DNA from 2 places in the Bradyrhizobium sp. USDA 4011 genome. Region 2 is predicted to be linked to the other one. Evidence: predicted binding sites of a transcription regulator. Region 2 holds the regulator's gene; the other holds the start of a gene.
What was found. Region 2 encodes HrcA, which represses chaperone genes, less so after heat shock. Its sites were predicted from a motif close to GTTAGCACTCNCNNNNNGNGAGTGCTAAC; they were not measured.
Positions count from the first base shown of each region.

Region 1: ACVW1C_RS35385 (co-chaperone GroES) is a predicted target of HrcA. The motif match lies at 12,004-12,032, and genes of this name have one in related genera.

Region 1 is NZ_JBSSGG010000001.1:7,491,248-7,506,678, reverse strand. Features, by position in the region: gene ACVW1C_RS35445 (alpha-ketoacid dehydrogenase subunit beta) at 1-128, opposite strand, end outside; gene pdhA (pyruvate dehydrogenase (acetyl-transferring) E1 component subunit alpha) at 121-1,218, opposite strand; gene ACVW1C_RS35435 (GYD domain-containing protein) at 1,732-2,025, shown strand; gene ACVW1C_RS35430 (ABC transporter substrate-binding protein) at 2,163-3,773, opposite strand; gene ACVW1C_RS35425 (peptidase) at 4,072-4,833, shown strand; partial or broken gene ACVW1C_RS35420 (SDR family oxidoreductase) at 4,848-5,610, shown strand; gene ACVW1C_RS35415 (MFS transporter) at 5,999-7,222, opposite strand; gene ACVW1C_RS35410 (NupC/NupG family nucleoside CNT transporter) at 7,339-8,589, shown strand; gene ACVW1C_RS35405 (alpha/beta fold hydrolase) at 8,631-9,815, opposite strand; gene ACVW1C_RS35400 (TetR/AcrR family transcriptional regulator) at 10,019-10,597, shown strand; gene ACVW1C_RS35395 (cupin domain-containing protein) at 10,716-11,306, opposite strand; gene ACVW1C_RS35390 (usg protein) at 11,405-11,695, opposite strand; gene ACVW1C_RS35385 (co-chaperone GroES) at 12,076-12,390, shown strand; gene groL (chaperonin GroEL) at 12,433-14,073, shown strand; gene ACVW1C_RS35375 (hypothetical protein) at 14,828-15,043, shown strand; gene ACVW1C_RS35370 (hypothetical protein) at 15,085-15,282, shown strand; gene ACVW1C_RS35365 (Crp/Fnr family transcriptional regulator) at 15,300-15,431, opposite strand, start outside.
Region 2 is NZ_JBSSGG010000001.1:4,160,355-4,175,785, reverse strand. Features, by position in the region: gene ACVW1C_RS19525 (penicillin-binding protein activator) at 1-162, shown strand, start outside; gene ACVW1C_RS19520 (hypothetical protein) at 471-767, opposite strand; gene ACVW1C_RS19515 (IS5 family transposase) at 781-1,884, opposite strand; gene hemW (radical SAM family heme chaperone HemW) at 1,961-3,118, opposite strand; gene rdgB (RdgB/HAM1 family non-canonical purine NTP pyrophosphatase) at 3,105-3,740, opposite strand; gene rph (ribonuclease PH) at 3,752-4,465, opposite strand; gene hrcA (heat-inducible transcriptional repressor HrcA) at 4,639-5,727, shown strand; gene grpE (nucleotide exchange factor GrpE) at 5,893-6,498, shown strand; gene ACVW1C_RS19485 (VOC family protein) at 6,544-6,969, opposite strand; gene ACVW1C_RS19480 (helix-turn-helix domain-containing protein) at 7,037-7,831, opposite strand; gene pncA (bifunctional nicotinamidase/pyrazinamidase) at 7,914-8,624, opposite strand; gene ACVW1C_RS19470 (hypothetical protein) at 8,721-9,656, opposite strand; gene dnaK (molecular chaperone DnaK) at 10,229-12,130, shown strand; gene dnaJ (molecular chaperone DnaJ) at 12,289-13,416, shown strand; gene ACVW1C_RS19455 (class I SAM-dependent methyltransferase) at 13,517-14,119, shown strand; gene ACVW1C_RS19450 (NADPH-dependent FMN reductase) at 14,251-14,829, shown strand; gene pyrF (orotidine-5'-phosphate decarboxylase) at 14,836-15,431, shown strand, end outside.

The sequences.
Region 1 (15,431 bases), 3.3 Mb from region 2:
CCAATCGTCGCGCGGAACACGCCGCCATTGACGCCGATATCTTCGCCGAGCACGACCACGTCGGGATCGTCAGCCATCGCGCGGCCGAGCGCCAGATTGACGGCTTCGACCAACGTCACTTCAGGCATCGTCCTCTCCCGCGAGTTCGCGACGCTGCGCGGCATAGGCCTCGGGCAGCTCGGCATAGAGGTTGTCGAACATGGTTTCTGGCCGGCGCGGCGGCGTCGCCAGATAGCGCTGCACCCCCGCCTCGATGCGCTCATGGCACTCGGCGGCAAGCCGCTCCTCGTCCGCCTTGGTCCACATCTTCTGACCCACGAGATAGGACCTGAGGCGCGCAATCGGCTCTTCCTTCCAATGCGCCTGGACTTCTTCGGCCGAACGATAGCGCAATGCATCATCTGACGTCGTGTGATCGCCAAGCCTGTAGGTGACCGCTTCGATAAAGTGCGGGCCCTTGCCGTCGCGGGCAGCGGCAATGGCCTCCTCGGCCGCCGCGCGCATCGCCACCACGTCGCACCCATCTACCTGCTCGCCGCTGAACCCGGCCGCGATAGCCTTCTGGGCCAGCGTTTCAGAGGCGGTCTGCAACCGCAGCGGCACCGATATGGCCCATTGATTGTTGGTGGCGACGAACACGAGCGGCAATTTGTGAACGCCGGCAAAATTCATGGCCTCGTAGACGTCGCCTTTCGAGGTAGCGCCGTCGCCGAACAGGCAGACGGCCACACGCGGCTGCTTGCGCAGCTTCAAGGCATAGGCCACGCCGGCGGCATGGGGCGCCTGCGATCCGACGGGAACGCAGAATGGAAAATCATGGACTGGACCGGAGAATTGGTTGCCCCGCTCATCGCCGCCCCAGAACAGCAGTATCTCCTCGGGCTTGACGCCACGCCAGAGCAGCGCGCCATTGTCACGATAGGAAGGCAGCAGAACGTCTTCTTGCCGCATCGCACTCGCAATGCCGACCGACACGGCTTCCTGGCCGAGCGATACGGCATAGGTTCCCAGCCGACCGGTGCGCTGCAACGCAACAGCCTTGCGGTCAAACAGCCGCAACAGCACCATCGACCGGTAGAGTTCGATCAGCAGCTTGGCATCGCTGGCGAAGGCGGGAAGCGGCCGGCTGATTGCGCCGTCCGGCGCGAGGTAGTTGCGGCGGCGCACCTCAAAGCGTGCAATGACGGGGAGCTCTTCGTTTGCTCTTTTGCTGGCCACGCTCACTCTCCTGGAGCGGTTCTGCCTGCCACGTTCAGCTATTTGGTGTTCGCGCCGCGACGATGCAATACCGCCGTAACTTCGCTCTGGGTGCAGGACCAGCTGACTTGCGCCTGATCACTTACGCCTGAGGACCTGCACCAGGTGGCTGCCCGGCAGGCGAAAGCCTGCTGTGTCCCTCATCCTTGTGCAGAGCGTGCGATCTCGACGCAGTGTTTTCGCTTACGTGAATTTCGTGCGAACACCGTGCCTTGCTACTGCGTTTGCGATCACAACGCGGCGAGCCCTCTTTCTCGGGCGAGCGACATGGCGTAATCTGCGCCGAGCTGCCCTTTGAGACGGGACGGGCCGACGTCTCCGTTTGACGGAACGGGCAGCGGTCAGGCCGTCGGCAGGCATCTCAGTCTGAACGCAGCGCCTGCCTTATGTGGCGCTCCCTCAACTTCAACATGAAGCAGGTTGGCCTGCCGCACACGCGGCAGACAAGGGAATGCGTAACCCTTGGAGGACGACATGGCGACATTCATAGTGAGGATCGACTGGACCGACCAGGGAATTCGCAGCGTCAAGGACGCGCCCAAGCGCAGCCGAGCGGCGAGAGAACTCGCCAAGACGCTCGGTGTCGAAATCAAGGAGGTCTATCTCACCTCCGGCGAGCATGACATCCTTCTCCTCGCCGAAGCGCCTCTCGGCGACAACATCACAAAGCTCGCGCTTGCCCTCAGTTCTCAGGGAAACATACGGACCTGCACCTCCCGGGCCTGGCCCGAGGCCGAGTGGACCAAGCTGATCGCCGAGCTTCCGTAGCGGCTTCGGATGCTCTGACGGATCTCTGCGCGGCCTGACCGACGGGTGCCGTCGCTGTTCTGCCCCCCGGCGACCTGTGCGAGTTCTGCGTGCGCGCAAGGCGACGGCTCACGTCGTCGTCAGCGGAACTGCATGCATTATTTATCCAGCCAGACTTCCTCGAAGCGCAGATTGTTGTACTGGCTGTTGTCATGCGGATGAAAGTTCCTCACGTAGGGCTGCCAGCAATTGCCGGCCGATGAGTGCAGGATGACCGGCCGCGCCGCGTCGGCGACCAGCAGGCGCTCGATGTCGAATACAATTTTGCGGCGCTTGTCCTTGTCGACCTCGCGCGACTGCGCGACGAGCAGCTTGTCAACCTCTGCATTGCAATACTGGGTGTAGTTGCGCTCGGAGTTGCAGGAATAGTTCTCGACCAGATTGCCGTCGGGATCGTCGACGCTGACGCCGGTGACATTGAGCCCGATCGTGTAGTCCTTGCGCTGCAGCCGCGAGTACCAGCGCGGCGTGTCCAGAATATCGAGCTCGGCGACGATATAGATCTTCTTGAGCTGGTCGGCGAGGATCACCGCCGGGTCGCGATAGGTCGGCAAATTGCGGGTCTGGATCTTGATCGACAGCGGCTTGGCGTCGCCGTAGCCGAGCTTCTGCATGATCGCCTGCGCGTCCGCGAGGTTCTTCTCGGTATCCGCGCCGTAGCCCATCAGCGTCGACAGTATCTCCGGCGGCATGCCCCACTCGCCTTCCGGCTTGGCCTGCATCGCACCGCCTAGCCGCCCGGTGCCTTCGAACAGGATGCTGTTGAAGGCCTTGCGATCCAGCGCCAGCGACATCGCCTTGCGAATCTCCGGATTGTCGAACGGCGGATTGACGCGGTTGACCAAGAGATTGATCTGCAAATTGGTCGACGTCATCTCGCAGATCGCGTTCGGCGCCCGCGCCTTGACGTCCTTCATCAGGGGAATGCTGACGTCGGACGGAAAGGTGATGTCGTAGTCGCCGGTCGCGAACGCCAGCATGCGCGTGGCGCGGCTGTCGATCGAGCGCACCGTGATCTCGTCGAGATACGGCCGATCCTTCTTGAAGTAATCGGGGTTGCGCACCAGGCGGATCGAATCCCCGCGCCGGAATTCGACGAATTTAAACGGCCCGGTGCCGATTGGCTTGGTGCGCATCACCTGCTGCGGCACGTGGCAGGGATAGACCACCGAAAAGGCGCTGGCGAGCAGCGCCAAGAGACCAGGTTGCGGCTCGGTCAGCTCGAAGGTCGCCTCATCGTCGCCATTGACGCTGACATCCCTGAGTTTCGAATACCAGACCTTGCGCGGATTGCGCTTGAAGTCCTGGGTTTTGGAGTCTTGGGTCTCGCTCTTGCCGATCAGCATCCGCCAGGTGCATTGCACGTCCTTGGCCGTGAACGGCTGGCCGTCATGCCACTTCACGCCGTGCCTGAGTCTGAAGGTGAGCTTTGTGTTGGTGGAATCCCACGACCAGCTCTCGGCGAGATCAGGGATCACGGTGTCGATGCTTTCGTGCACCTTGGCCGGATCGAACACCACGAGGTTGTTGAAGACCGCCGCGAACGGCATCACCGAGGCGATGGTGGATTCTTCGAGCAGCGAGGTCGAGGGCGGATTGTCGTTGTGATAGAGCCGCAGCGTGCCGCCCTTCTTCTGCGCCGATGCAGGACTCTCAGCCATCGCCACGATGCCCAATGCCATGATGCACGTGGCCAGTTTGAACGACATTCTCGCCTCCCGGAATTTCTTGTTGTTGTCGCTTTCGGGCAGTCGACCACAACGCCAGGTGCCCCGCAATGACACGGGAGCGCAGATCATTGCCGGCTGCGTGGAACGCAGAACGAAGCCTTGGCGCGAACCGGGATTCGCAGGTGGCCGACGGTGGAACGGGTCCTGACACGGACCGTCGCCAGGCCCCTCTTGACCGGCCGTCGCACATCCCGTCACGGGGAATTAGGGTTGGATGCGACCTCGAAATTGGCTACACGTTTGGCGCCGAGAAACTCGGACCGTTTGGGGACTGCAAATGACCTATTGCTGCGGAATTCTGGTGCGCGACGGCCTCGTCATGATCGCCGATACCCGCACCAATGCCGGGCTCGACAACGTCTCGACCTTCCGCAAGCTGCACATCTTCGAAAAGCCCGGCGACCGCATCATGGCGATCGCCAGCGCAGGGAATCTCGCGATCAGCCAGTCGGTGCTGTCGACCCTGACCGAGGGCATGGAGGATCCGCACACCGGCGAGCTCGAGACGCTGATGAACGCGCCGACCATGTTCCAGGCGGCGCAGCGGATCGGCCGCGCCATCCGGTCGGTGCATGCCACCGAGGGCGATGCCCTGCGTTCCGAAGATATCTCGTTCGACGTCTCGTTCCTATTCGGCGGCCAGATCAAGGGCTCGCGGATGCGCCTGTTCATGGTCTACACCGCCGGCAACTTCATCGAATGCACCATCGACACGCCGTATTTGCAGATCGGCGAGCACAAATACGGCAAGCCGGTGCTCGACCGCGCCATGCATTACGACGTCGAGCTCTACGAGGCGCTGAAGACCGGGCTGATCTCGATGGATTCGACGATGCGCTCCAATCTCGGCGTCGGCCTGCCGATCGACGTGCTGGTGGTGCGCAGCGACGCCTGCGAGGCGGACCTCAACCACCGCATCGAGGCCGGCGAGCCCTATTTCCACGATCTGCGCTCGCGCTGGTCGGCTGCGCTGCGCGCGGCGCACCAGAACATTCCACGTCCACCCTACAAGAACGAAACCGAAGCAAAGACCAAGTAAGAGGAAACTGAGAGATGACCGAGGCAACCAGCAAGATCGCGCTCGTGACCGGCGCCGGCACCGGTGTCGGACGCGCCGCGTCGCTCGCTTTGATGGACAAGGGCTACACCGTGGTGCTCGCCGGACGCCGCATGGAGATGCTGGAAGAGACCGCCAAGCGTCGGTCCCGCCGGCAAGAGCCTGTGCGTGTCGGCCGACATGGCCAATCCGGCCGCGATCGCCGCGCTGTTCGACAAGGTAAAGGCGACCTATGGCCGGCTCGACGTGCTGTTCAACAATGCCGGCATGGGCGCGCCGCCGGTCAATTTCGAAGATCTGCCGCTCGAGCAGTGGCAGGCCGTGGTCAACACCAACCTCACCGCGCCGTTCCTGTGCACCCAGCATGCCTTCCGCATCATGAAGGACCAGACGCCGCGCGGCGGCCGCATCATCAACAACGGCTCGATCTCGGCGCACGCGCCGCGGCCGTTCTCGGCGGCGTACACCTCGACCAAGCACGCCATCACCGGCCTGACAAAAGCCTCCAACCTCGACGGCCGCATGTATGACATCGCGGTCGGCCAGGTCGACATCGGCAACGCCGCGACCCCGATGACCGATCGCATGGTCAACGGCCCCGGCGTGCTGCAGCCGGACGGCACCACCAAGCACGAGCCGCGCATGGACGCCAAGGCGGTCGGCGACGCCGTCGCCTACATGGCCGGCCTGCCGCTCGACGCCAACGTGCTGTTCATGACGGTCATGGCGACCAAGATGCCGTTCGTCGGCCGGGGCTGATCTTCTTCTCCCTGCTCCGGCAGGACTGTCACGTCGGCATGGCCGGGCATAGCCGTCCGAAGGACGGCGTCGCTTCCGCTCCGCTTATGTCCCGGCCATGCCGTTCCAAGGGCGCACTGCCAAAATATCGAAAACAACCCCATGCAAAGGAGCCGGCGTTCGACACGGCAACTTGACACGTCGGGCAAATCAGCGGTATTTTTCCATTATTCCGAAATCATGCAAGCGCCCTCGCATCTGCTCCCTCGCCCCGCTCTTGCGCGGAGAGGGTTGGGGTGAGGGGCTGCTTCAGCGAAGCCGGTGTCAGAATAATTCGCGGAGAGTCCCCGTCACCCGACGCTTCGCGTCGACCTCTCCCCGCGAGCGGGGCGAGGTAGGGAGAAGCGCCCTACTCCAGCTTCTCGACGTCCCGCAGCGTCGGGAACAGCTTCATCCAGAGCAGCGCGACCGCGACCGTGGCGACGCCGCCGAGCACGGCTGACGGCACGGCGCCGAGCAGCGCCGCGGTGACGCCGCTCTCGAACTGGCCGAGCTGGTTCGACGCGTTGATGAACAGGAAGTTCACCGCGCCGACCCGGCCGCGCATCTCGTCGGGGGTGGCGAGCTGCACCAGCGAGAAGCGGATCACGACGCTGATCGTGTCCGCAGCGCCGAGCACCGCGAGCGCCAGCACCGACAGCCACATCCAGTGCGACAGTGCGAACACCACCGTCGCGACGCCGAACACGATCACCGCCTGGAACATGCGCATGCCGACGCGGCGGTTGATGGTATGCCGCGCCAGCACCATCGTCATCAGCAGCGCACCGACCGCGGGCGCGGCGCGCAGGATGCCGAGGCCGAGCGGCCCGGTCTGCAGGATATCGCGCGCATAGATCGGCAGCAGCGCGGTGACGCCGCCGAACAACACCGCGAACAGATCGAGCGAGATGGTGCCGAGGATCGCGGGATTGCTGCGTACGAAGGTGACGCCGGCGAACAGATCGTCCGACGAGCCGCCGTTCTTCACCGGTGCCTGCTGCAAGCGGCCGATGCCACTGGTGAGCAGCGCGCCGAACAGCCAGAACACCATCATGATGCCGTAGGGCGCGCTCGGCATCAGCGCATAGGCAAAGCCGCCGAGCGCGGGTCCGGTGATGGTCGCGACCTGCGCCGCGCCGCTCGAGATCGCGGTGGCCCGCTGCAACGAGCCCTGCGGCGCGATCAGCGGCAGCAGCGCGGCGGTCGCCGGGCTCTCGAACGCGCCGGCGATCCCGAGCACGAAGGTCGCGACGAAGATCTGGATCTCGGAGATGGTGCCGGCAAATGTGCTTCCGGCGAGAAACAATGCGGTCAGCGCCTCCGCGACCTGGCAGGCCTGCACCACACGCTTGCGCTCGAAGCGGTCGGCGGCGTGACCGGCGACGAACACCAATAGCGCCGTCGGCAGGAACTGCACCAGTCCGACCATGCCGAGGTCGAACGCGCTGCCGGTCAAATCGTAAATCTGCCAGCCGATCGCCACCGCGCCGATCTGGCTGGAGAAGCGCGACAGGCTGCGCGACGACAGAAAGAACAGGAACGGCCGGTGGCCGAGCAGATCGCGGGCGCCGGCCGGCGTGGCGGAGGACATGGATGATTGCGTGGCCGAGCACCTGCAACTTGTCAATGGATTCGAGGAGAACGCGCAACAGCATTGCGCTGCGCGGGGCCCCCACCCATAATCGCGTGAGGGTTCTTGGGGGCGTGATGCTGCAGTTGCAATCGGCGTTCGGCGTGGTGGCGTTGCTCGTGATCGCCTGGGCGTTGAGCGAGAATCGGAGCCTCGTATCGTTGCGGCAGGCGGCGATCGGGCTCGTCGTCACGATCGTCACCGCGCTGGTGCTGATCAAGGTGCCGCTGGTGACGCAGGCCTTCGGCGCGATCAACGATGCCGTCGGCACCATCGCCGCCGCGACGCGCGCCGGCACCGCCTTCGTGTTCGGCTATGTCGGCGGCGGCCCGGCGCCGTTCGATCCCAAAGCGCCGGGCTCGGATTTCATCCTCGCCTTCCAGGCGCTGCCGATCGTGCTGGTCATGAGCGTGCTGACGACGCTGTTGTTCTATTGGCGCGTGCTGCCGCCGGTGGTGCGCGGCATGGCCTGGCTGCTGGAGCGGACGCTCGGCGTCGGCGGCGCGGTCGGGCTTTCGACCGCCGCCAACATCTTCCTCGGCATGGTGGAAGCGCCGCTGTTCATCCGCCCCTATCTGGCGCAGCTTAGCCGCAGCGAATTGTTTCTGGTGATGACCGGCGGCATGGCCGGGATCGCCGGTACGGTGCTGGTGCTGTACGCCACGCTGCTGGCGCCGCTGATATCAGATGCCGCCGCGCATTTCGTCATCGCCTCGGTGCTGGGAGCGCCGGCCGCCATCCTGGTCAGCCTGATCATGGTGCCGGAGACGACGGACAAGCGCACCGGCGGGTCGCTCGATGATCCCGATGTTCAGGTGTCATCGACAATGGACGCCATCGTGAAGGGCACCGCCGGCGGCCTCGAGCTGCTGATGAACATCATCGCGATGCTCTTGGTGCTGGTCGCGCTGGTCTATCTGGCGAATGCAATCATCGGCCTGCTGCCGGAAATCGGCGGCGCGAAGATCTCGCTGCAACGGTTGCTCGGTTACGTCATGGCGCCGGTATGCTGGCTGATGGGCCTGCCCTGGCCGCAGGCGATCACGGCCGGAAGCCTGATGGGCACCAAGACCGTGCTGAACGAGCTGATTGCCTATGTCGAGCTGTCGAAGCTCGGTCCCGACGCGCTCGATCCGCGCTCGCGGCTGATCATGCTGTACGCGATGTGCGGCTTTGCCAACTTCGCGAGCCTCGGCATCATGATCGGCGGCCTCGGCATCATGGCGCCCGAGCGGCGCGACGAGATCAACGCGCTCGGGCTGAAGTCGATCGTCTCGGGCACGCTGACGACCTGCCTGATGGGCGCGATCGTGGGGGCGATGACGTGACGCCGGGCCGCATGTTCAAGGGAGACGACGGACGCCCCGGCCTAACGGCTGGTGTGATCCGCCCCACCCGCCTCCTTGATGAAGGCGAGCAGCAACGTGCCGAGCCGAGCCGGCTGCTCCTGCTGGATCCAGTGACCGGCGCCGTCGATCAGTTCGATGTCACCCATCCTCGCCGCCGCCTTCGTCCTCATCAGATCGAGCGCGCCCGGCGCCGCATAGGTGCCCCAATCGCTTGTCCCGCCGATGAAGAGCGACGGGACATCGATCGTCTTGCCCGAGAACAGGCGCAACTCAGCGTTCAGGCCAGGATCGGAAAAGACGCGATAAGCCATGAGGGCGCCTTGAAACCCGGTGCGGCCGTACTCCGCCGTGTACACGCCAAGTTCCGGCTCGGTGAGCCATTTGCAGGCCGAGACCTCGGCGGCGGAAGGTTGGAATGGAGCGACGGTCTGCGACATCGTCTTGCCGAGATCCATCACGTAGTAGGTCGGCATTTGTGCAAGTTCTGTGGCGGTTGGCGCCTTCAACGGATGCGGCTTGTTTCCCGGCCAGTCAGCGCTCTTCACGTGGAAGAATGCACGAAGAAACGCGTGTAAGCCTTGAGGGGGATGCCACAGGTCATCGTTCGCCTGCCGCGTGCTCAGGTATTGCTGGTAATGCTGTCTCGGCGGATCGAGCGCCGCCAGCGCGGCCGCCAGCTTCTGGCTTTCAGTGTTCGGTTGAACCGACGATGCCGCGCTTTCTGCAATGTTGAACGGAAACGCCGGCGGACCTGGGAACGGCGCGCTCATCAGCACCACCGAGGGAAAGACGTCAGGTCGGGCTAGCGCACAATAGGCCGCCACGGGCGAGCCGAAATCGTGCCCGACGAGCATCGCCGTACGCCGATAGCCCAATGCCGACACCAATCCGAGGGCGTCACGCGTCATGTTCAGGAGGCTGAAGGGCCCTAGCGCGGCATCATAGTCATTCACCCAACCGGTGGTGCGGCCGAAACCCCGCTGATCGGGTGCCACGACATGGTACCCGGCGTCAGCCAGAATTGGGATCAGGTGTCGCCAGCCGTAAGCCAGATCCGGAAAGCCGTGCAGAAGCAGCGCGAGCGGCCGGCCGGGGCTTTCGTAACCAGCCTCGAGAAGATGGACGTCGAGACCGTTGACCCCATGGATCATCCGCGAGCGGACCCCGTAGGGAAGCGTGCCTGCGCCATACGTTGATGAGGTCATATCAGCCGCTCCTAAGGGATTCGCGCCGGTCGGTCGAAGTAAAGCCGCAACCAGGCTGGCTGCCCCCATCGCCAGGACGGCTCGTCGGGACGCTTCCCGGCTTGGGATTTGGTCGAGCGGCATCGCCGGACACTTTCTATGGTGATCGCCATAGTATGGCGATCACCATAGCGGCGTCAAGCGAAACGTATTATCTTCGCGGCATGCCACGTAAGACTGATGCCCGCGCGCGCGCGATCGCCACGGCCGAACGGCTGTTTCGCATCCAGGGCTACACCGCGACCGGATTGACCCAGATCATTGCAGAAAGCGGTGCGCCGAAAGGATCGTTCTACTTCCACTTTCCACGCGGCAAGGCACAGCTCGCAGAAGAAGCGATCGATCATTACCTCGCGGCTAGAATTGCTGTTTTGCGGAGCATCTCGGCGAATACGGCGGGCGATGTCCTCAATTTCGTTCAGGAGATTTTCCGCGCATTCGCCGCCGAAATGGTCGCCTCTGATTTCCAGTATGGATGTCTCATGCAAAATCTGGCGAACGAGCTGCCCGCGCTCGATGCCGAGCTAACCAAACGGGTGGCGCGCGGATTCGTTGATTCGACCGAGATCATCGCCGAGCATTTCAGGGGGTGCGGCTTCACTCCCGCACGCGCATCCTCTACCGCAGCCGCATTGGTCGCCGCCCTCGAAGGCGCGCGAACCATCGCCCGCCTCGAACGGACGCCGGCGATATTCGAGGCGCTGGCGGATGTCAGTGTCCAGAGGCTGTGTGTGCCCGGGTGATCCGGGTCCCGACGTGCCGCGTCATTCCGGGGGCGTCCGAAGGGCGAGCCCGGAATCCATCGGGCCGCGCTAAAAAGTCGTCATGGCCGGGTCAACCCCGGCCATGACGAAGCGAGGCTTACGCCTTCAGCTCCACCGTCTTGAACTCGGCCGGCAGGATCACCTCCAGCAGTTCGACGTCGTCGGAATAGTCCAGGATCATGTGCCGGATGCGCGGCGGCTGGGTCCAGGCGCTGCCTTGCTGCATCAGCGTCTCGCCCTCGCCTTCCATGTAGGTTTTCACCCAGCCCTTGAGCACGTAGACCATCTGGAAGTCGACGTCGTGGAAGTGCAGCTTCGACACCTCGTCCGGATTGCACGGTCCCTGCAGCCGGATGACATGCGCCTGCGCGAGGCCATGCGAGGCGGCGGCGATGCCAAGATCGCGATACTTGGCGTAGGCGCGCAGCCCATCGGCCTTGAAATCCTCTTCGCGGTGATGGCTGATGGCGACGCGCTGCTTCGGCCGTGCCTTGGTTGCTGCCTTGGTTGCTGCCTTGGTTGCCGTCTTGGGCGCGCTCTTCTTGGCCGCGGTGACGCGGCCCTTGGACTTGATGGTCTTGCGCGCGGACGATTTCGCCGACGATTTCTTGGCGCCGGCGCCGAACCCCGACCATTTCTTCTTCACCGCGGTCTTGGCTGCGGATCTCGATGCCGTCTTCTTGGCCATTGTTCGCCTCCCGTCTTCTTGTGACTGTTAGAGGCTAACACAAGTCGCGCCGCGCGAGGCGGGCAAAGGCGCAAGCCGCGCCTCGCCGCCCTTGCGGATCAATGCAGCCGGAACACGCCGTCGACGGCGCGCAGTTCGGCCGGCTTGACCAGCTTGGAATGCGCCACCGTTACCGAAAACAGCGGGCCTTCGAGCTTCTCCTGCCAGAAGGCGAGGAAATCCTGCAGCGCCGGAAATTTCGGAAACAGGTCGTAGTTCTGCCAGACATAGGTTTGCAGCAACGAGGGATGATCCGGCATCCGATAGAGGATTTGCGCCGTCGTCAGCCCATACCCCAACAACTGCTTCCGGAAATCGTCGGAAACACCCCCACCAACTCGCGAGACCATGCCAACCTCCTGTGACGGAGCGCATTCACATGGCGGCCGACTCCCGCCGGACCACCGGCAATGGATGCGCTCACATGAGAGAAATGTGACGCACGCGACTAACCCATCTCAAGCCTAAATGTTTAATAGGTTGTTGAAATTTCTTGCGTTAGCAGCAGCTTACCGCATCTGCTAATAGCCCGGTGCCCCCTGCCGGGCGGTATTAAGGATGCCGAAATGATGCTGGCAGCCGTCATTCGCGAGTGCCAATTTTTCTGCTAGAGCCACTTGCCCGCCGCCAAGGCTTGGCCTATCTCCTGCTCAGCCAGCTTGGCACTCGCTGGGCTGGACTGCTAACACTCCAAAAATCTACAGCATATGCAAACGTTTAGGAGGACTGCATGAAATTCCGTCCGCTTCACGACCGCGTCGTGGTCAAGCGCATCGACGCCGAAGAGAAGACTGCTGGCGGCATCATCATTCCGGACAGTGCCAAGGAAAAGCCCTCGCAGGGCGAAGTCATCGCCGTCGGCCCGGGCGGCCGCGACGAAGCCGGCAAGCTGATCCCCATCGACCTCAAGGTCGGCGACCGCGTCCTGTTCGGCAAGTGGTCCGGCACCGAGGTCAAGATCGACGGTGAAGATCTGCTGATCATGAAGGAAAGCGACGTCATGGGCGTGCTCGACGTCCCCGCTTCCAAGAAGAAGGCGGCCTAAGCGCCTCTTTCCCTCCCAGGTAAATCTCAAGGAAAAATTCAGATGGCAGCTAAAGAAGTCAAATTCTCCGTCGATGCTCGCGACAAGATGCTGCGCGGCGTCGACATCCTCGCCAACGCGGTGAAGGTCACTCTCGGCCCTAAGGGCCGCAACGTCGTGCTCGAGAAGTCGTTCGGCGCTCCCCGCATCACCAAGGACGGCGTCACCGTCGCCAAGGAGATCGAGCTCGAGGACAAGTTCGAGAACATGGGCGCCCAGATGGTGCGCGAAGTCGCCTCCAAGTCCGCTGACGCGGCCGGCGACGGCACCACCACAGCCACCGTGCTCGCCCAGGCGATCGTGCGGGAAGGCGCCAAGTCGGTTGCCGCCGGCATGAACCCGATGGACCTGAAGCGCGGTATCGACCTCGCGGTCGAAGCCGTCGTTGCGGACCTCCAGAAGAACTCGAAGAAGGTCACCTCGAACGACGAGATCGCCCAGGTCGGCACCATTTCGGCCAACGGCGATGCCGAGATCGGCAAGTTCCTCGCCGACGCCATGAAGAAGGTCGGCAACGAGGGCGTGATCACGGTCGAGGAAGCCAAGTCGCTCGAGACCGAGCTCGACGTCGTCGAGGGCATGCAGTTCGACCGCGGCTACATCTCGCCCTACTTCGTCACCAACGCCGACAAGATGCGCGTCGAGATGGACGACGCCTACATCCTCATCAACGAGAAGAAGCTCTCCTCGCTGAACGAGCTGCTCCCGCTGCTCGAGGCCGTGGTGCAGACCGGCAAGCCGCTGGTCATCGTCGCTGAAGACGTCGAAGGCGAAGCCCTCGCCACCCTCGTCGTCAACCGCCTGCGTGGCGGCCTGAAGGTCGCGGCCGTCAAGGCTCCGGGCTTCGGCGATCGCCGCAAGGCCATGCTGCAGGACATCGCGATCCTGACCGGCGGCCAGGCCATCTCGGAAGACCTCGGCATCAAGCTCGAGAACGTCACGCTGCAGATGCTGGGTCGCGCCAAGAAGGTGATGATCGACAAGGAAAACACCACGATCGTCAACGGCGCCGGCAAGAAGGCCGACATCGACGCCCGCGTTGCCCAGATCAAGGCGCAGATCGAGGAGACCACCTCGGACTACGACCGTGAGAAGCTGCAGGAGCGTCTCGCCAAGCTGGCAGGCGGCGTCGCGGTGATCCGCGTCGGCGGCGCGACCGAGGTCGAGGTGAAGGAGCGTAAGGATCGCGTTGATGACGCGATGCATGCGACCCGCGCGGCTGTCGAGGAAGGCATCGTCCCGGGCGGCGGCGTCGCCCTGCTCCGTGCTTCCGAGCAGCTCAAGGGCCTGCGCACCAAGAACGACGACCAGAAGACCGGCGTCGAGATCGTGCGCAAGGCGCTGTCCTCCCCGGCTCGCCAGATCGCGATCAACGCCGGTGAAGACGGTTCGGTCATCGTCGGCAAGATCCTGGAGAACAAGGCCTACAATTACGGCTTCGACTCCCAGACCGGCGAGTATGCCGACCTCGTCAAGAAGGGCATCATCGACCCGACCAAGGTCGTCCGCACCGCGATCCAGAACGCTGCCTCGGTTGCCGCGCTGCTGATCACCACGGAAGCGATGGTTGCCGAGCTGCCGAAGAAGAACGCCGGCGGCCCCGCAATGCCTCCGGGCGGCGGCATGGGCGGCATGGACTTCTAAGGTCCAGCCACTCGGGCAATTTACGAAATGCAAAACCCCGGCAGCGATGCCGGGGTTTTTGTTTTGGGCGGTCAACGGCGCACTTGTTGCCGCACGCTCAAGTTGGACGGTCTGCGCAGCCTCGCGCGGAAGCAGGACGTTGCTGCCCACGGCAAGCGTTGCTTATGCACAGCACTCTCCATAAACATATGTTAGTTGAGTTGACATTCTAAAAAAAATATCGGCGAGAGTCGCAAACCGAACCGACAACCCCGCCTTCGTCCCGCACAGTAAGCTCGGGACGAAATCGAAGGTCACTCAAAAATCCGAATCGAACACGGAGCGTCAGCTCCCGTGACGCGAGCAGGCGTCGCGGAGAATGCTTTCGCTTGAGAGGGAGGCTGTGTGGTGAGTGAAAGCCAAATGAAAGTCACGGTGAACGGCAGGCGTTTCTTCGCAATGCTGTTGTCGAGCCAACAGTCCGACCAGACGGGCACAACGCAAGCCCGCGAACCAGCCAGGCAACGCTTCGCCGCGGTTCTCCGCGAGGCTGCCTAAAGAAGCGGCGTTCAACTCACATCGAGGATTCGTTCGAGGAGGGATCTGGCCGGTTGGATGAAGCCCAGTGACGAGCATGCAGCCCCCACTGCCCGATGCTCCGTCAAAAGCCGTAGGTGCGCGATGCCCCCCAAGTACCCGCACCGACCTGAGGCCAATCCAACCGGCCGGAGCTTTTCCGCAAAAGCAAAAAAGCATTATGGGAGGGGAGGCTCACATGGGCATGGTCATGGTCAAATGTCCGCAAACCGGGCACGCGATTTCCACCGGAATCAAAACCGATCGCGAGAGCTTTCGACGCAGTACGGTGTTCTTCTCCCGCACCTCCTGTCCATTCTGCCGCACCGATCACGCCTGGTTTGCGCGAGACGCCTGGGTCGACGAGCCGAGCATCCGCATGCGGGGGCGCCGCAGCGTCGGTTCACCGGCCTGAAGAGTTGCCGCCACGATTGATGATCGCGATGGAGGGACGCCATGGCGCATGTGCAGATCTCAACGGAAACGTCTGCCTGGCTGCTGCAGGCCAAGGACTTTCTCGATGAAGCACGACGGCTGAAGCCGGGCCCGGAGCGCAATGAGTTGCGCCAGACGGCGAAGGTGCTGCGTGAGATTGCCAAGATCGAGATGGCGTCCTCCCCCGCGCGGGCGCCTGATCGGCGGCCAGGAAGCTGATCGCGCCGGGAGCGCGCTCACACGGCGTCGTCCGCCTCGATTTCCGAGATGCGCGGATCGTCGGCGAGCGCCGCTCCTCCGGTTCGAACCTTGTCGCCCGAGAAGATCTGCTCGGCCTCCAGACGCATGACGCGATGGCATTCGCACGC
Region 2 (15,431 bases):
TTTGCGCCGGAGACGCTGACCAATCCATCCGGCTTTGCCGGGATCGACGGTCTGTTCCGTTTCCGCTCCGACGGCACCAATGAACGCGGCCTTGCCGTCATGAAGGTGGCGTCCGGCGGCGGCACGCCGGTCGCCGGATCGCCGAAGAGCTTTGGCGCTTAATTTTCGTCAGGCGGTCAAGCTGCCTTGTCGGGCGCCGGAACCCGCCCGCTACTTTGCATGGGGTTGTTTTCGATATTTTGGCAGCGTGCGCGCTAAAGCGCGATGAGATTAGGTTGAATCGTCATCGCGCATTAGCTCTTTGTTTGAGCATGATCTTTCCGGAAAACCGCTTCGCACTTTTCCGGATCATGCTTAGAGCGTTTTCGAGCGAAGTGGATACCGATTCGCGCGAAGATAACGCGTCAAAATAGGAATTTAGAGCCCCGTTCCGATTCAATCCGAACGGGATAGGCTCTACGGGATAGGCTCTAGCAGGCTGTTGAAGAAGTCTTTGAGCGGCGTGCGACGAATGGGATGTTGTCGCCGTTGAGGAGGCAGATCTCCCCTTCGAGTGAACCGTCATCCTTTAGTTCTGCCCAACCGTCGCCCTCCGCTGGCTCCATTTCGTCGTTTCCTTGCCAGCCGAACTCGACGGTATTGCCGTGGCTGGCTCCATGGATGGAGCCGGTGAGGCAGTCGAAGGCGAATTCGCCGCCGGCCACATCGAACAGGATGTAGGCGCTCGCCAAGGCCATGTCGTAGCCGGGCGTCTCGACGACCTCCATCTGCCCCGGATGCTCATGCCGGTGCCGCCAGAAGTTTGGGAAGCCGGATCAGATTGTAGGCTGCAAGCGCCAGGACGAAGACGGCATCGACGCGGTCGCGACCTCGCAGCTTGACCTTGGCCAAGCCAGCGGAACTCTTGATCCAGCCGAAGACTTCTTCGATGCGTTTGCGGCAACGCTGGCTGATGCCGTAGCCGCTGTGACGCGTGGTACGTGCGTCGATCGCCGTCTTGCGCCGCTTGCCGGTTTTACTCAGATGTCCATCAATCGCGATGTGCGGGGTAACCGATCTATCCCTCAGGTCGTGGACGAACTGCGTGACATCATAGGCCTTGTCCGCCCCCAGAGTGATCCGCTTCGCGCACCTCCGCCTGTCGATCATGGCAAGCGCAATCTCCCGTTCGGCGGTGCCTGTCGCCTGGCTCACTCCGCCCAAAACCGCTAAACCATTGCGGTTCTCCATCAGAGCATGGCCCATATAGCTCAGCTTGGCCGGCTGGCCGTCACCCTTCTTGTAGAGCCGCGCCTCGGGATCGGTCGTGCTCGCATGGGTCTCGTTGGACCGCTTCTCCTTGTGAAAGCTGCGCTCGGCATTGCGTCCCGGACCATCCTCGTCTTTGTCGCTGCCATCCTTCTTCCGGAAGCTCTTGATCGAGGCCCAGGCTTCGATCAGCGTACCATCCACCGAGAAGTGATCGCTCGATAGCAGGCGCTTGACCTTTGGCTGCGCCAAAAGCGCGTTCAGGAACTTGGCCGCAATCTCGCCTTCGAGCAGCCGGTCGCGGTTCTTCGAGAAGGTCGAATGGTCCCAAACCGCATCGTCCACCCCAAGCCCAACGAACCAGCGGAACAGAAGATCGAACTCGATCCGTTCCATCAGATGCCGTTCCGAGCGAACCCCGTAAAACGCCTGGAGCAGCATCGCCCGAAGCAACTTCTCCGGTGCGATCGAGGGGCGACCGAAGTCCGTATAGAGCTTGCCGAACTCCCCAGAAAGGTCGCCCAGCGCCGCATTCGCCAACTCCCGGATCACCCGCAGCGGGTGGTCGACGCGAACTCGGGCCTCCAGGTCCACATAACTGAAAAGTGAGCCGGATTGTTCGTCACTTCCCCGCATCGCGCCCCCCGGTTAAATCCTGGTCCCAGAGAATCACGATACGAAACGCTTCGCCATCGACTTCTTCAACAGCCTGCTAGGCCGCGAGATCCGCGACGACAGCGTCGAGCACCGGAAATCCCGACTTCGTCACGCGCAGCCGTCCGTCTGCATCGACGGCGATCGCGCCTTCCTCGCGCAGCATCGCGATCCGGTGCGGATCGAGCTTTCGGCCGGAGAGCTTGGCATAGCGCTGGGGATCGATGCCCTCGGCGAGCCGCAGCCCCATCAAGAGGAATTCGTCGGCGCGTTCTTCGCTGTTGAGGCTGTCATCGGTGACGACGCCATGACCGCGCTCCTCGACGTTCAACAGCCAGGCCTCGGGGCGCCGCTCGGTCGCGGTCGCGTGCCTGACGCCATCGATGTCGAGCCTTCCATGCGCGCCGGGGCCGATGCCGGCATATTGCTCGCCGCGCCAATAGACCAGGTTGTGCTTGCACTCGGCGCCGGTGCGGGCGTGGTTGGAGATCTCGTAGGCCGGCAGTCCCTCGCGGGCGCAGACCTCCTGCGTCACGTCGTAGAGCGCGCGCGCGGTCGCTTCGTCCGGGGTCTGCAATTTGCCGGCGGCATGCAGCCCGAAGAACGGCGTGCCTTCCTCGATCGTGAGCTGATAGAGCGACAGATGCTCGGCCGCTTCCGAGATCGCCTGCTTCAATTCGTCGGCCCACATCTGCGGCGTCTGGTCGGGCCGCGCATAGATCAGATCGAACGAGTAGCGGTCGAACGCGGAGCGCGCGATCGCGACCGCGTCGAGCGCCTCGCGCGCGGTATGCAGGCGGCCCAATGCCTTCAGCGAAGCATCGTCCAGTGCCTGTACGCCGAGCGAGACGCGGTTGACGCCGGCCGCGCGATAGCCGCGAAAGCGCGTCGCCTCGACGCTGGTCGGATTGGCCTCGAGCGTCACCTCGACATCGCGCGAGACCTGCCAGTGCTTGCCGATCGCATCGAGCACGGCGCCCACCGTCTGCGGCTGCATCAGCGAGGGCGTGCCGCCGCCGAGGAAGATCGAGGTGACCTCGCGTCCCGGCACCCGCGCGGCCGTGGTCTCGATCTCGCGGGCGAACGCGCGCACGAAGCGCGCCTCGTCGACCGGCGCGTGCCGGACGTGGCTGTTGAAATCGCAATACGGGCATTTGGACAGGCAGAACGGCCAGTGCACGTAGACGCCGAAAGCTTCTCGTTCAGCGTGGCTCAAGGCAGATCTCCGCGAGCTTCACGAAGGCGCGGGCGCGATGCGACAGGCCGAGTCCGAGCGGCGGCAGGCCGTGCTTCTCGATGCTGCTCATCTCGCCAAAGGTCCGCGTGTAACCGTCGGGCAGGAAAGCCGGATCATAGCCGAATCCGGCGGTGCCGCGCGGCGGCCAGACCAAGGTTCCATCGGCGCGGGCCTCGACCTCCTCGAGGTGGTCGTCGGGCCAAGCCACGCACAGCGCGGAGACGAAGTGCGCCCTGCGCTGGTCCGGCGCGATGGCGCCGCGCTCCTGCAGCAAGCGCTCGATCCGCGTCATCGCCGCCATGAAGTCCTTGCCCTCGCCGGCCCAGCGCGCCGAGTAGATCCCGGGTGCGCCGTCGAGCGCGTCGACCACGAGGCCGGAATCGTCGGCGAAGGCCGGCAGTCCGGAGGCCTTCGCGGCCGCAATGGCCTTGATCGCCGCATTGGCGCGAAAGCTGCCGCCGGTCTCCTCGGGCTCGGCGAGCCCGAGCTCGCCGGCCGACACCGCCTCCACGCCGTGCGGCGCCAGCAGTTCCCGCATCTCGGCAAGCTTGCCGGGATTATGGGTGGCGATGACGAGCCTTCCGGTGATTCGGCGATGCATGGCCAATCTGACTACGCCACCGCGATCTTTTGCAAGTCGACCAGACGCGCGACACCTTTGCGCGCCAGTGCCATCAGCGCCAGCAATTCACCTTCCGAGAACGGTGTCTTCTCGGCGGTGCCCTGCACCTCGATGATGCGGCCGTCGCCGGTCATGACGAAATTGGCATCGGTGTCGGCCTCGGAGTCCTCGGCATAGTCGAGATCGAGCACCGGCGTGCCCTGGTAGATGCCGCAGGAGATCGCCGCCACGTTGTCGCGCAACACGTTGGTCTTCAGCATGTTGCGGGTCTTCATCCAGTTGATGCAGTCGGCCAGAGCCACCCAGGCACCGGTGATCGAGGCGGTGCGGGTGCCGCCATCGGCCTGGATGACGTCGCAATCGACCGTGATCTGGCGCTCGCCGAGCGCCTCGAGGTCGACGGCGGCGCGCAGTGAGCGGCCGATCAGGCGCTGGATCTCGACCGTGCGGCCACCCTGCTTGCCGGCGGAGGCCTCGCGGCGGGTGCGTTCCAGGGTGGCGCGCGGCAGCATGCCGTATTCGGCGGTGACCCAGCCGCGGCCCTGGCCCTTCAGCCACGGCGGCAACCGCTCTTCCAAGGTGGCGGTCACCAGCACATGGGTGTCGCCGAACTTCACCATGCAGGAACCCTCGGCATATTTGACGACGCCGCGTTCCAGCGACACGGGACGCAGTTCATCGGGCGCACGGCGGCTTGGCCGCATTGGAAATCCTCCAGAATTCCGAGAAAATGAGTTGGCCGTGCTTGTAGGAGGGGGAAGGGGCAGCGGCAAGGGTTTTCGGCCCCGGTAACGTCCCGGTATCAAGGGGTTGAATGCATACTTGTCACCGGCCCCCCGGATCGACAAATTAGGCAGCAATTGTGAGGGACTGGAGTGTGACTCATCACGATCCGATCGGCCTGATCGCGCCGCATGCCGGGCTCGCCCAGCTCAATGAGCGGTCGCGCGACATTTTTCGTCAAATCGTCGAAAGCTATCTCGCGACCGGCGAGCCGGTCGGCTCGCGCAATATCTCGCGCCTGATCGCATTACCGCTGTCGCCGGCCTCCGTCCGCAATGTGATGTCGGACCTTGAGCAGCTCGGCCTGATCTATGCGCCGCACACATCGGCGGGCCGGCTGCCGACCGAACTCGGCCTGCGTTTCTTCGTCGACGCCCTGATGCAGGTCGGCGACCTCACCGAGGCCGAGCGGCAATCGATCCAGACCCAGCTGGCGGCCGTCGATCGCGCGCAGTCGGTCGAGGCGGCCCTTGGCGAAGCGCTGACGCGGCTGTCGGGGCTGACCCGTGCCGCGGCCGTGGTGCTGACGCAGAAGTCGAATGCGCGGCTGAAGCACATTGAATTCGTGCGGCTGGAGCCGGAGAAGGCGCTGGTCGTGCTGGTCGGCGAAGACGGCCAGGTCGAAAACCGGGTGCTGGCGCTGCCGCCGGGCGTGCCGTCCTCGGCCCTGACCGAAGCGACCAATTTCCTCAATGCGCGGATCCGCGGCCGGACGCTGGCCGAAGCGCGCCTCGAGCTCGAGACGGCATTGACGCAAAGCCGCGCCGAGCTCGATCAGCTCACGCAAAAGGTCGTCGCGGCCGGCATCGCGAGCTGGTCCGGCGGCGCGAACGAGGACCGCCAGCTGATCGTGCGTGGTCACGCCAATCTGCTCGAGGATCTGCATGCACTCGACGATCTCGAGCGCATCAAGTCGCTGTTCGACGATCTCGAGACCAAGCGCGGCGTGATCGATCTGCTCGGTCGCGCCGAGCGCGGTGAGGGCGTGCGGATCTTCATCGGCTCGGAGAACAAGCTGTTCTCGCTGTCGGGTTCCTCCACCATCATCGCGCCCTACGGCGACGCCCAGGGCCGGATCGTCGGCGTGCTCGGCGTGATCGGGCCGACGCGGCTGAACTATGCACGCGTAATCCCGACGGTCGACTATGCCGCGCGCATCGTCAGCAAGATGCTGGGCGGCTGATCGGGGCGGATTTGGCCTGCACTTGACGGGTTTCGTTCACCCGGGCCGGAGAGCCCGGTGCCCGAAGGGGGTATGTTACGCTTGATTTTCGCCGCCCAAAGCACGATATCCCGGGCAGCAATCCCCAAGATTTGAACCGACGCGAGTTTTTCGAGAAGGCAAGCCATGACCGATCCGAACCGGGCCAATGACAACAGCGAGAATTCGGCGCCGACGGGAGAGCCCGTGGTTTCGAAGCCCTACATCATGCCCGACGATCCCGAGGTGGGATCGGCCGAGGCGCTGGCCAAGGAACTCGCCGAGGCGAAGGACCGCACGCTGCGCACGCTGGCCGAGATGGAAAACCTCCGTCAGCGCACCCGCCGCGAGGTTGCCGACGCCAAGACCTATGGCATCACCGGCTTCGCCCGCGACGTGCTCGATATCGCCGACAATCTGCAGCGCGCGCTCGACGCGGTGCCGGCCGAGACCAAGGAAGCCGCCGATCCCGGCCTGAAGGCGCTGATCGAAGGCGTCGAGCTGACCGAGCGTTCGCTGCTCAACGCGCTGGAGAAGAACGGCGTAAAGAAGTTCGATCCGATCGGTGAGAAGTTCGATCCGAACTTCCAGCAGGCGATGTTCGAGGTGCCTGACACCTCGGTGCCGTCGGGCACGGTGGTGCAGGTCGTGCAGGCCGGCTACATGATCGGCGACCGCATCCTGCGTCCGGCGCTGGTTGGCGTCTCCAAGGGCGGCGCCAAGGCGGCCCCGACCGCCGACATCACGGTCTGATCGGTCCGACGCCGGCTCTGAAGCCGTGAGCTTGCTACTGTCGTGTCACGGCAGCGGCTTCTCATGAGCCTTCGGCCAATAGGTGCCGAAGCTCCAGAGATTTCCTTCCGGGTCACGGCAGGAGAAATCACGGCTGCCATAATCGGTGTCACGCAGTTCCATTTCGATCTTTGCACCCGCCGCCCTGGCCTTTGCATGCAGGGCGTCGGGATCGTCGACGGCGGTGTAGATTGAATCGGTGCGGCGGCCGGTGGCATCGCCGACCAGCCTGCCATACGCATCGTCGCGGCTCTGGCCCAGCATCAGCATCGAGGATCCGTAGGCGAGCTCGGCGTGGTGGATCACGCCGCCGTCGCGGTAGACCACGTGCTCGGTGAATCCGATCACCGTCTTGAGCCAGACGATCATCGCCTCGGCGTCCTTGCAGCGCAGGGTCGGGTAGATGCGCGGGGGTTCGATGTCGTGCGTCATGTCACAGGCCTCCTTGGCTGATGGCGCCACTCTGCACGAGGCAATCCGGCTTCGGCTTGAAGGTTTGTTACCAGTCCGGCTGCAGCTCGCCGGAATGCGACAGCCGGCTGTCGGTCAGCGTCAGGCGGCGCGCCCAAGCGGTCGGTGGTTCCCCGGCAAACTCGACGAACTCGCGAGCGAGATGGGCTTGATCGGCGTAGCCGCTCTCCGCAGCGATTGTGGCCAAGCCGTCGGCTGCGCCAGACTGCGCAAGCCGGCAAGCCTGATGAAAGCGCATCATGCGCGCCACCGGCTTGGGCGCGAGGCCGAGTTCGGATCGAAACCGGCCGGCGAGGTGTTTACGGCTCCAACCGATCTCCGAAGCGATCGCCGTGATCCGGGCGGTGCCGCCCGATCGCGCCAACATTCGATAAGCGAACGCGACTTCCTCGGACGGCCCGCGGCCGAGGCGGCGAAGTACGAAATCTTCAATCAGGTCGAAGCGGCGCTGCCAGCACGGTACGGCGCCGATTTGCTCGCGCAGCCGCCGCCCATCGCGGCCCAGCACATCACCAAGATCGACCATGCGCCCGGTGAGCTCGGCAATGGCGCCGCCGAAGAAGCGATAGGCGCCAAGCGGCGTGAAATCCACCTGCACGGATTCGGCGCAGCCGTCGGACTCGATGTTGACGGGTCCGGCGTGCAGTCCGGCCGTGAAGCTCAGCTGACGGTCGGATGGTCCAGGCTGACGCGCGAGCGCGATCAGATAGGGCGAGCCGAAGCTGATGATCAACGGCACGATCAGCGGTGCGGTCTGACGGTGGAAGAAGTGGCCTGCCGCCGTCTCGCGGTAACCTGTAATTCCGACAATCAGGCCCGCCATGCGCGGCGACGGCGGGCGTCGCGCGAAGTCGAATGCGACGGGGCCCCAAGCTCGGCCATACGAATCTCGCGCGAGGCGCGACTTACCCGATATCCGACGACTGGATCCGCTTGACGCCGGCCTTGTCCATGTCGGTCCATGCCTTGGCCAGCGATCCCTGGGTGTCGATGCCGCGGCAGGCGTCCTCTACGACATAGGCTTCGAAGCCGGCCTTGCGCGCATCGAGCGCGGTCCATGCCACGCAGAAATCGGTGGCGAGCCCGGCCACGAAAACCCGTTCGACATTGCGCGCCTTCAGATAGGCGGCAAGCCCGGTGGTGGTCTTGCCGTCGGCTTCGGTGAAGGCAGAGTAGCTGTCGACGTCCTTGTGAAAACCCTTGCGGATGATCAGCTCGGCCTGCGGGATCGCGAGATCCTTCGACAGCGAGGCGCCGTCGGTGCCCTGCACGCAGTGGTCGGGCCACAGCACCTGCTTGCCGTAGGCGAGGTCGATGGTCTCGAACGGCTTCTTGCCGGGATGGACCGAGGCAAAGGAGATGTGTCCCGGTGTGTGCCAGTCCTGCGTCATCACCACATTGGCAAAGCTCTTGGCGATCTTGTTGATCACCGGCACCACCTGCTCGCCGTCCTTCACGGCGAGGCTGCCGCCGGGCAGAAAGCAGTTCTGGACGTCGATCACGAGCAGCGCGGAGCCATCGTCGGGCTTGATCGCAGCCGCCCAGAGTCTGCTGGGAACCAGGGTCGCAAGCGCCAACGTGCCGAGGCCTGCAACTATCTGTCGTCGATCCAACATCGCGCCCCTCCTCGCTTTGATACCGCGCGAGGAGGCTAGTTCCGTTCGGCGAACGGCGAAAGTGGGATTTTTCCAACCGGCCTTACGAAGGGCGGATCAGCCGCGCGGCTGGATGCCGTCGCGGACCGTGCGGAAGCGCGGGAAGGCGGTCTCCCAATCGGTGCGCGGCGAGCTGCCGATGACCCGCAGCGATGTCTGCGCGCCGAATCGCAGCCACTGCACGATGGTCACCGGGGTGTTGTCCTTGCCGCTGACGGCGTCGATCCGTGTCTCGAAACCGGGCTGGCCGTCGATCCGGATCGGTTCGGACATGGTGATCCGCCCGTCGCGCACGCCGGGAATCGTGGTGGCGATCTGCTGGGCAAAGCGGCCGCGATCATCGGGCGTGGCCGGCGCCGAAGCGATGACGCCGAGCAGCATGAAGGGCTTGGCCTCAAGGCCCTTGTCGTCGCCGTCGGCCATCAGCAGCGCCGCACCCGGCGCGAGCATGCGGATATTCTTGAAACCGCTGAGCTCGGTAACCTTGAACGGCATCATGGCGAGCTGCTCGTCGACCGGCACCTCCTTGCGGATCTCGGCGGAGGCGAACATCTGCCGGACGGCGTCGTCGGTGTAGATCTTGCTCGCGTTCTCCGGCACCTGCACCGCGACATAGCCGGAGAAGGTCGGCCCCGGCAGGATCATGGAATAGCGCCGCACATTGCTGGCGCCGTCGCGGGCGCTCTCCACGGTGTAGTAGGCGAGGCCGGCCGGCGTCTCGAGGCTCTCGGGCTTGATGTTTCCGGTACCGGCCGGGTTGGCCTTGAAGGCGTTCACGACCTCGTTGTAGGCGTCCGCGGGCAGGTCGGCGATCAGGACCTTGACGCCCTGATCCTCGGTCTCGAAGCCGATGAAGGATTTGGCGCGGACGAGGCCCACCAGCGGTTTCATCCCGACATGCGCGCCCGGCGGAAACACCACGTCGGCGGCAAAGCCACGACAGGTGGCGGCAATCAGCAGGGCAACCGCAACGAGAACTCGAAAAGGCGTCATGGGGGGTCTACCGGTTTTGCTTGATGGCCGCGCAACGGGGCCGGTGCAGCTGGATGGCCTCTTCAGTCGGACCGCTTTTAGCGGTTTTGATGACCCTGCAACAGGCCGCCATATCTCCGCTCCAGGCCAGCCGGTTCGATTTCATGGGCTTTTCGCCTTGATTGGCGGGCACTTTCCAGTTTCCCGAGGTTTCCAGGAACGACCACCTGCGGCCGCCAGCGGCCAAACAGCGCGCCCTCGACCGGTGCGCCGCTCTCGCATACGACGTTTGTGAGCGTTCACTCAACAGCGCTGACGTCGTGCCGCGAATGTCGCGGTGGACGGCGGGCGGCATTCTTGCCGATTTGTTAACTTGGTCCGGGTTTGAACCGGTGCCGCGGCCGGGCTGACACAATCTTTCAAACGTCAGTCTTTTCAGGCCTCAACGTTGCGTCCAGTCCTTGCGGGCAGGACCCTCCCTCCTATATCAGGCTCACCGTCGCAATATCGCGAGTATGTGAACGTCTGGGGGTTCGGTACGGAGCGCCGTCAGGGCCCAACCAACCTGCCGTAGCAAAGAGGATATGAAAACCATGGGTAAGGTCATTGGGATCGACCTCGGCACCACGAATTCGTGCGTCGCCGTGATGGATGGCAAGAACGCCAAGGTGATCGAGAATGCCGAGGGCATGCGAACGACGCCGTCGATCGTTGCTTTCACCGACGACGGCGAGCGCCTCGTCGGACAGCCGGCAAAGCGCCAGGCGGTGACCAATCCCGAGCGTACGTTCTTTGCGGTGAAGCGCCTCATTGGCCGCCGCTATGACGACCCGATGGTCGAGAAGGACAAGAAGCTCGTTCCCTACAAGATCGTCAAAGCATCGAACGGCGATGCCTGGGTCGAAGCCGACGGCAAGACCTATTCGCCCTCGCAGGTCTCGGCCTTCATTCTGCAGAAGATGAAGGAGACCGCTGAGGCGCATCTCGGCCAGAAGGTCGATCAGGCCGTCATCACGGTTCCTGCCTATTTCAATGACGCGCAGCGTCAGGCCACCAAGGACGCCGGCAAGATCGCCGGCCTCGAAGTGCTGCGCATCATCAACGAACCGACGGCTGCCGCGCTCGCCTACGGTCTCGACAAGACGAAGGCCGGCACGATCGCCGTGTACGACCTCGGCGGCGGCACCTTCGACGTCTCGATCCTCGAGATCGGCGACGGCGTGTTCGAGGTGAAGTCGACCAACGGCGACACCTTCCTCGGTGGTGAAGACTTCGACATGCGTCTGGTCGGCTATCTCGCCGACGAATTCCAGAAGGAGCAGGGCATCAACCTGCGCAACGACAAGCTCGCCTTGCAGCGCCTGAAGGAAGCCGCCGAGAAGGCCAAGATCGAGCTGTCGTCGACCACGCAGACCGAAATCAACCTGCCGTTCATCACGGCCGACCAGACCGGTCCGAAGCATCTGACGATGAAGCTGACCCGCGCCAAGTTCGAGGCGCTGGTGGCCGACCTCGTCGAGAAGACCATCGAGCCGTGCCGCAAGGCGCTGAAGGATGCCGGCCTGACCGCCGGTGAGGTCGGCGAAGTGGTGCTGGTCGGCGGCATGACCCGCATGCCGAAGATCCAGGAAATGGTGAAGCAGTTCTTCGGCAAGGAGCCGCACAAGGGCGTCAATCCCGACGAGGTCGTGGCGATCGGCGCTGCGATCCAGGCCGGCGTGCTGCAGGGCGACGTCAAGGACGTGCTGCTGCTCGACGTGACCCCGCTGTCGCTGGGCATCGAGACGCTGGGCGGCGTGTTCACCCGCATCATCGACCGCAACACCACGATCCCGACCAAGAAGAGCCAGGTGTTCTCGACGGCCGAAGACAATCAGGGCGCCGTCACCATCCGCGTCTTCCAGGGCGAGCGTGAAATGGCGGCCGACAACAAGATGCTCGGCCAGTTCGATCTGATGGGTATTCCGCCGGCTCCGCGCGGCATGCCGCAGATCGAGGTGACCTTCGACATCGACGCCAACGGCATCGTCAACGTCTCGGCCAAGGACAAGGCGACCGGCAAGGAACAGCAGATCCGGATCCAGGCATCCGGCGGTCTGTCCGAGGCCGACATCGACAAGATGGTCAAGGACGCCGAGGCCAATGCGGCCGAGGACAAGAAACGCCGCGAAGCGGTCGACGCCAAGAACCATGCCGATGGCCTGGTTCATTCGACCGAGAAGGCTTTGGCCGAGCACGGCTCGAAGATTCCGGAGACGGACCGTCGCGCAATCGAAGACGCCGTCAGCGACCTCAAGGAAGCGCTGAAGGGCGACAACGCCGAGGCGATCAAGGCCAAGACCAACACGCTGGCGCAGGCTTCGATGAAGCTCGGCGAGGCCATGTACAAGCAGCAGGCCGAGGCCGATGCGGCCAAGGACGCTGCGAAGGATGACGTTGTCGACGCGGAGTTCACCGAGGTCGACGACGACAAGAACAACAAGAAGTCTGCCTAAGCGGGCTTGCGATCATGACCCTCACACCAAAGAGCACGCGACGCGTCTCGGAGGAGTGGGGGTCATTTTTCTTTAAGGCGATCGCTGCATCTTCCAGACAGGCGCAATCGTTTGCGCAATCCTTGGCGATCGCGACGAACTTCGGACGGAATTGAAGGATGTCCACCAAGCGCTGCTATTACGAGACCCTCGAGGTCGATCGGAACGCGGACGAGACCAAGCTGAAATCAGCTTTCCGCAAACTGGCAATGAAATGGCATCCGGACAAGAATCCGGGCGACGCCACCAGCGAGGTCCGGTTCAAGGAAATCAACGAGGCCTATGAGGTGCTGAAGGACGGCGACAAGCGCGCCGCCTATGACCGCTTCGGCCACGCTGCCTTCGAGCAGGGCATGGGCGGTGGCGGTCCCGGCTTCGGCGCCGGCTTCGCCTCCTCCTTCTCCGATATCTTCGAGGATCTGTTCGGCATGGCCGGGCAGCGCCGCGGCGGCGGCCGCGAACGCGGTGCCGACCTGCGCTACAATATGGAGATCACGCTCGAGGAGGCCTTCCAGGGCAAGACCGCACAGATCGAGATCCCGGTTTCGGTGACCTGCGAATCCTGCTCCGGCACCGGCGCCAAGGCCGGCACCAAGCCGAAGACCTGCTCGCATTGCGGCGGCGCCGGCCGGATCCGGCAGGCCCAGGGCTTCTTCACGCTGGAGCGGACCTGCCCCGGCTGTCAGGGCCGCGGCCAGATGATCGAGGACGCCTGCGCCTCCTGCGCCGGTTCCGGCCGGGTGACGCGCGAGCGCACGCTATCGGTCAACATTCCTCCCGGTGTCGAGGACGGCACCCGTATTCGTCTCGCCGGCGAAGGCGAGGCCGGTGTCCGCGGCGGGCCGCCCGGCGACCTCTACATCTTCCTGTCGCTGGCCACGCACCAGTTCTTCCAGCGCGACGGCGCCGACCTGCACTGCCGCGTGCCGATCTCGATGGTGACCGCAGCCCTCGGCGGCGAGTTCGAGGTGCCGACCATCGACAAGGGCCAGACCAAGGTGAAGGTGCCGGCCGGGACCCAGTCCAGCCGCCGATTCCGCATCGCATCAAAGGGTATGCCGGTGCTCCGCTCGCGCCAGACCGGCGACATGTATGTTCAGGTTGTGGTTGAAACGCCGCAGAATCTGACCAAGAAGCAGCAAGAATTGCTGATGGAGTTCGAAAAACTCTCGTCCGGCGCGACGCAACCGGAGGCAGCGGGTTTCTTCTCTAAGGTCAAGGACTTCTTCGGAAGCCGCTCCGTCTAGCCGCAGTCGTTATGCTTGACCGTAACGACTTCGATCTATACGTGTTTATGACTGTTTTCTGACAACCGCTCGATTGTGCGCGGTCCCGCCTGGTAGCGACATGCCTCTGCAATCGTCCGTGCGTGCGTCGAAGAAGCCCCTCCGTCTTGACGACGAGGTTCGTTTTCTCCGTTCATGGATCGAGAAGCCGCTGCATATGGGCGCGGTGATGCCGTCCGGGCGGCTGCTCGCGCGCACCATGGCGCAATATGTCGATCCTGAAGCCGAAGGGCCGGTTGTCGAACTCGGACCCGGCACCGGTGCGATCACCAATGCGCTGATCGAGCACGGCGTCGATCAAAAGCGTCTCGTCCTGGTTGAATACAATCCCGGCTTCTGTGCGTTGCTGCGCGAACGCTATCCGCAGGCCAAGGTGGTCCAGGGCGATGCCTACAGGCTTCGCGACACGTTGTGGGACGTCATGAAGTCTCCGGCCTCGGCCGTGGTCTCCGGCCTGCCGCTGGTCACCAAGCCGATGCTGACCCGCCTGAAGCTGGTCCGCGACGCCTTCCTGGCCCTCGCGCCCGGTGCGCCGTTCGTCCAGTTCACCTATTCGGTGGCGCCGCCGATTCCGAAGTCGCTGCCCGGCGTGTCCACCGAGGCGTCTGAGCGGATCTGGATGAACCTTCCACCCGCGCGGGTCTGGGTGTATCGCAAGGGCTGACGCGTATTCCGCACAAGCGGGTACCGGTTTTGCGCATGGAATACACGCAGAACATTAGCTAAGAGCATTTTCAGAGAAAATGCTCGCCCTGCGTTATCGCGCCGGGCGCGTGCCCTAACCGCGATTTCGAAATGTCCGCGCTGAAAATCCTCGTGATCCCCGGATCGCTGCGATCAGGCTCGCTCAACGCGAAGCTCGCCGCTGTGCTGGCGCAGGAGCTCGCGCAATCAGGGGCCGACGTCACCCGTATCTCGCTCGGCGATTTTCCGCTGCCGATCTATGACGGCGATTTGCAGGCCAAATCGGGCGTGCCGCAGCATGCCGTCAATCTGAAGCGGATGATCGGCGCCCATCATGGTGTGCTGATCGTGACGCCGGAATACAATTCCTCGGTGCCGGCGCTGGTGAAGAACACGATCGACTGGGTGAGCCGCGTGCAGGATCCGCACGAGACCCGTGGCCAGGTTTTCCATGGCCGCGCCTTCGCGATCGCGGCGGCATCCGGCAACCGGCTCGGCGGCACGCGCGCGCTGGCGGCGCTGCGCCTGATCCTGACCGCGTGCCATGCCGCCGTGATCCCGAACCAGCTGGCGCTGTCATTCGCCGAGCAGGCCTATGACGACATGGATCGCCTGAGGCACCAGGCCGACATCGACGCGATGCGGGCGCTGGTGCGGCAGCTGATCGACCATTCCCAACGCATGATGTGAGGTGACATGCAGCCAGCCAAGATCGTTCCAAGGGACCGGTTGATTGTGGCGCTCGATTTGCCGTCGGTCGCTGTCGCCGAGGCGATGATCGACAGGCTCGGCGACAGCGTCACCTTCTACAAGATCGGCTATCAGCTCGGTTACGCCGGCGGCCTCGCGCTGGCGAAGCAGCTTGCAGCCAGCGGCAAGAAGGTCTTCCTCGATCTCAAGCTGCACGACATCGGCAACACGGTGGCGCGCGGGGTCGAAAGCGTTGCCGCTCTCGGCGCGACCTTTCTCACCGTGCATGCCTACCCGCAGACCATGAAGGCGGCGGTCGAGGCGCGCGCCGGATCCGGCCTGAAGATTCTCGCGGTGACGGTGCTGACCTCCTACGACGACAGCGACCTGCACGCGGCGGGCTATCGCCTCAACGTCTCCGATCTCGTCGAGGCGCGCGCCAGGCAGGCGCAGGCGCTCGGTGTCGACGGCCTCGTCAGCTCGCCCGAGGAAGCCGCCGCCCTGCGCAAGATCGTGGGCGATCGGATGAACCTTGTGACACCGGGCATCCGCCCCGCGGGCTCGGCGACCGGCGACCAGAAGCGCATCATGACGCCGGCCCG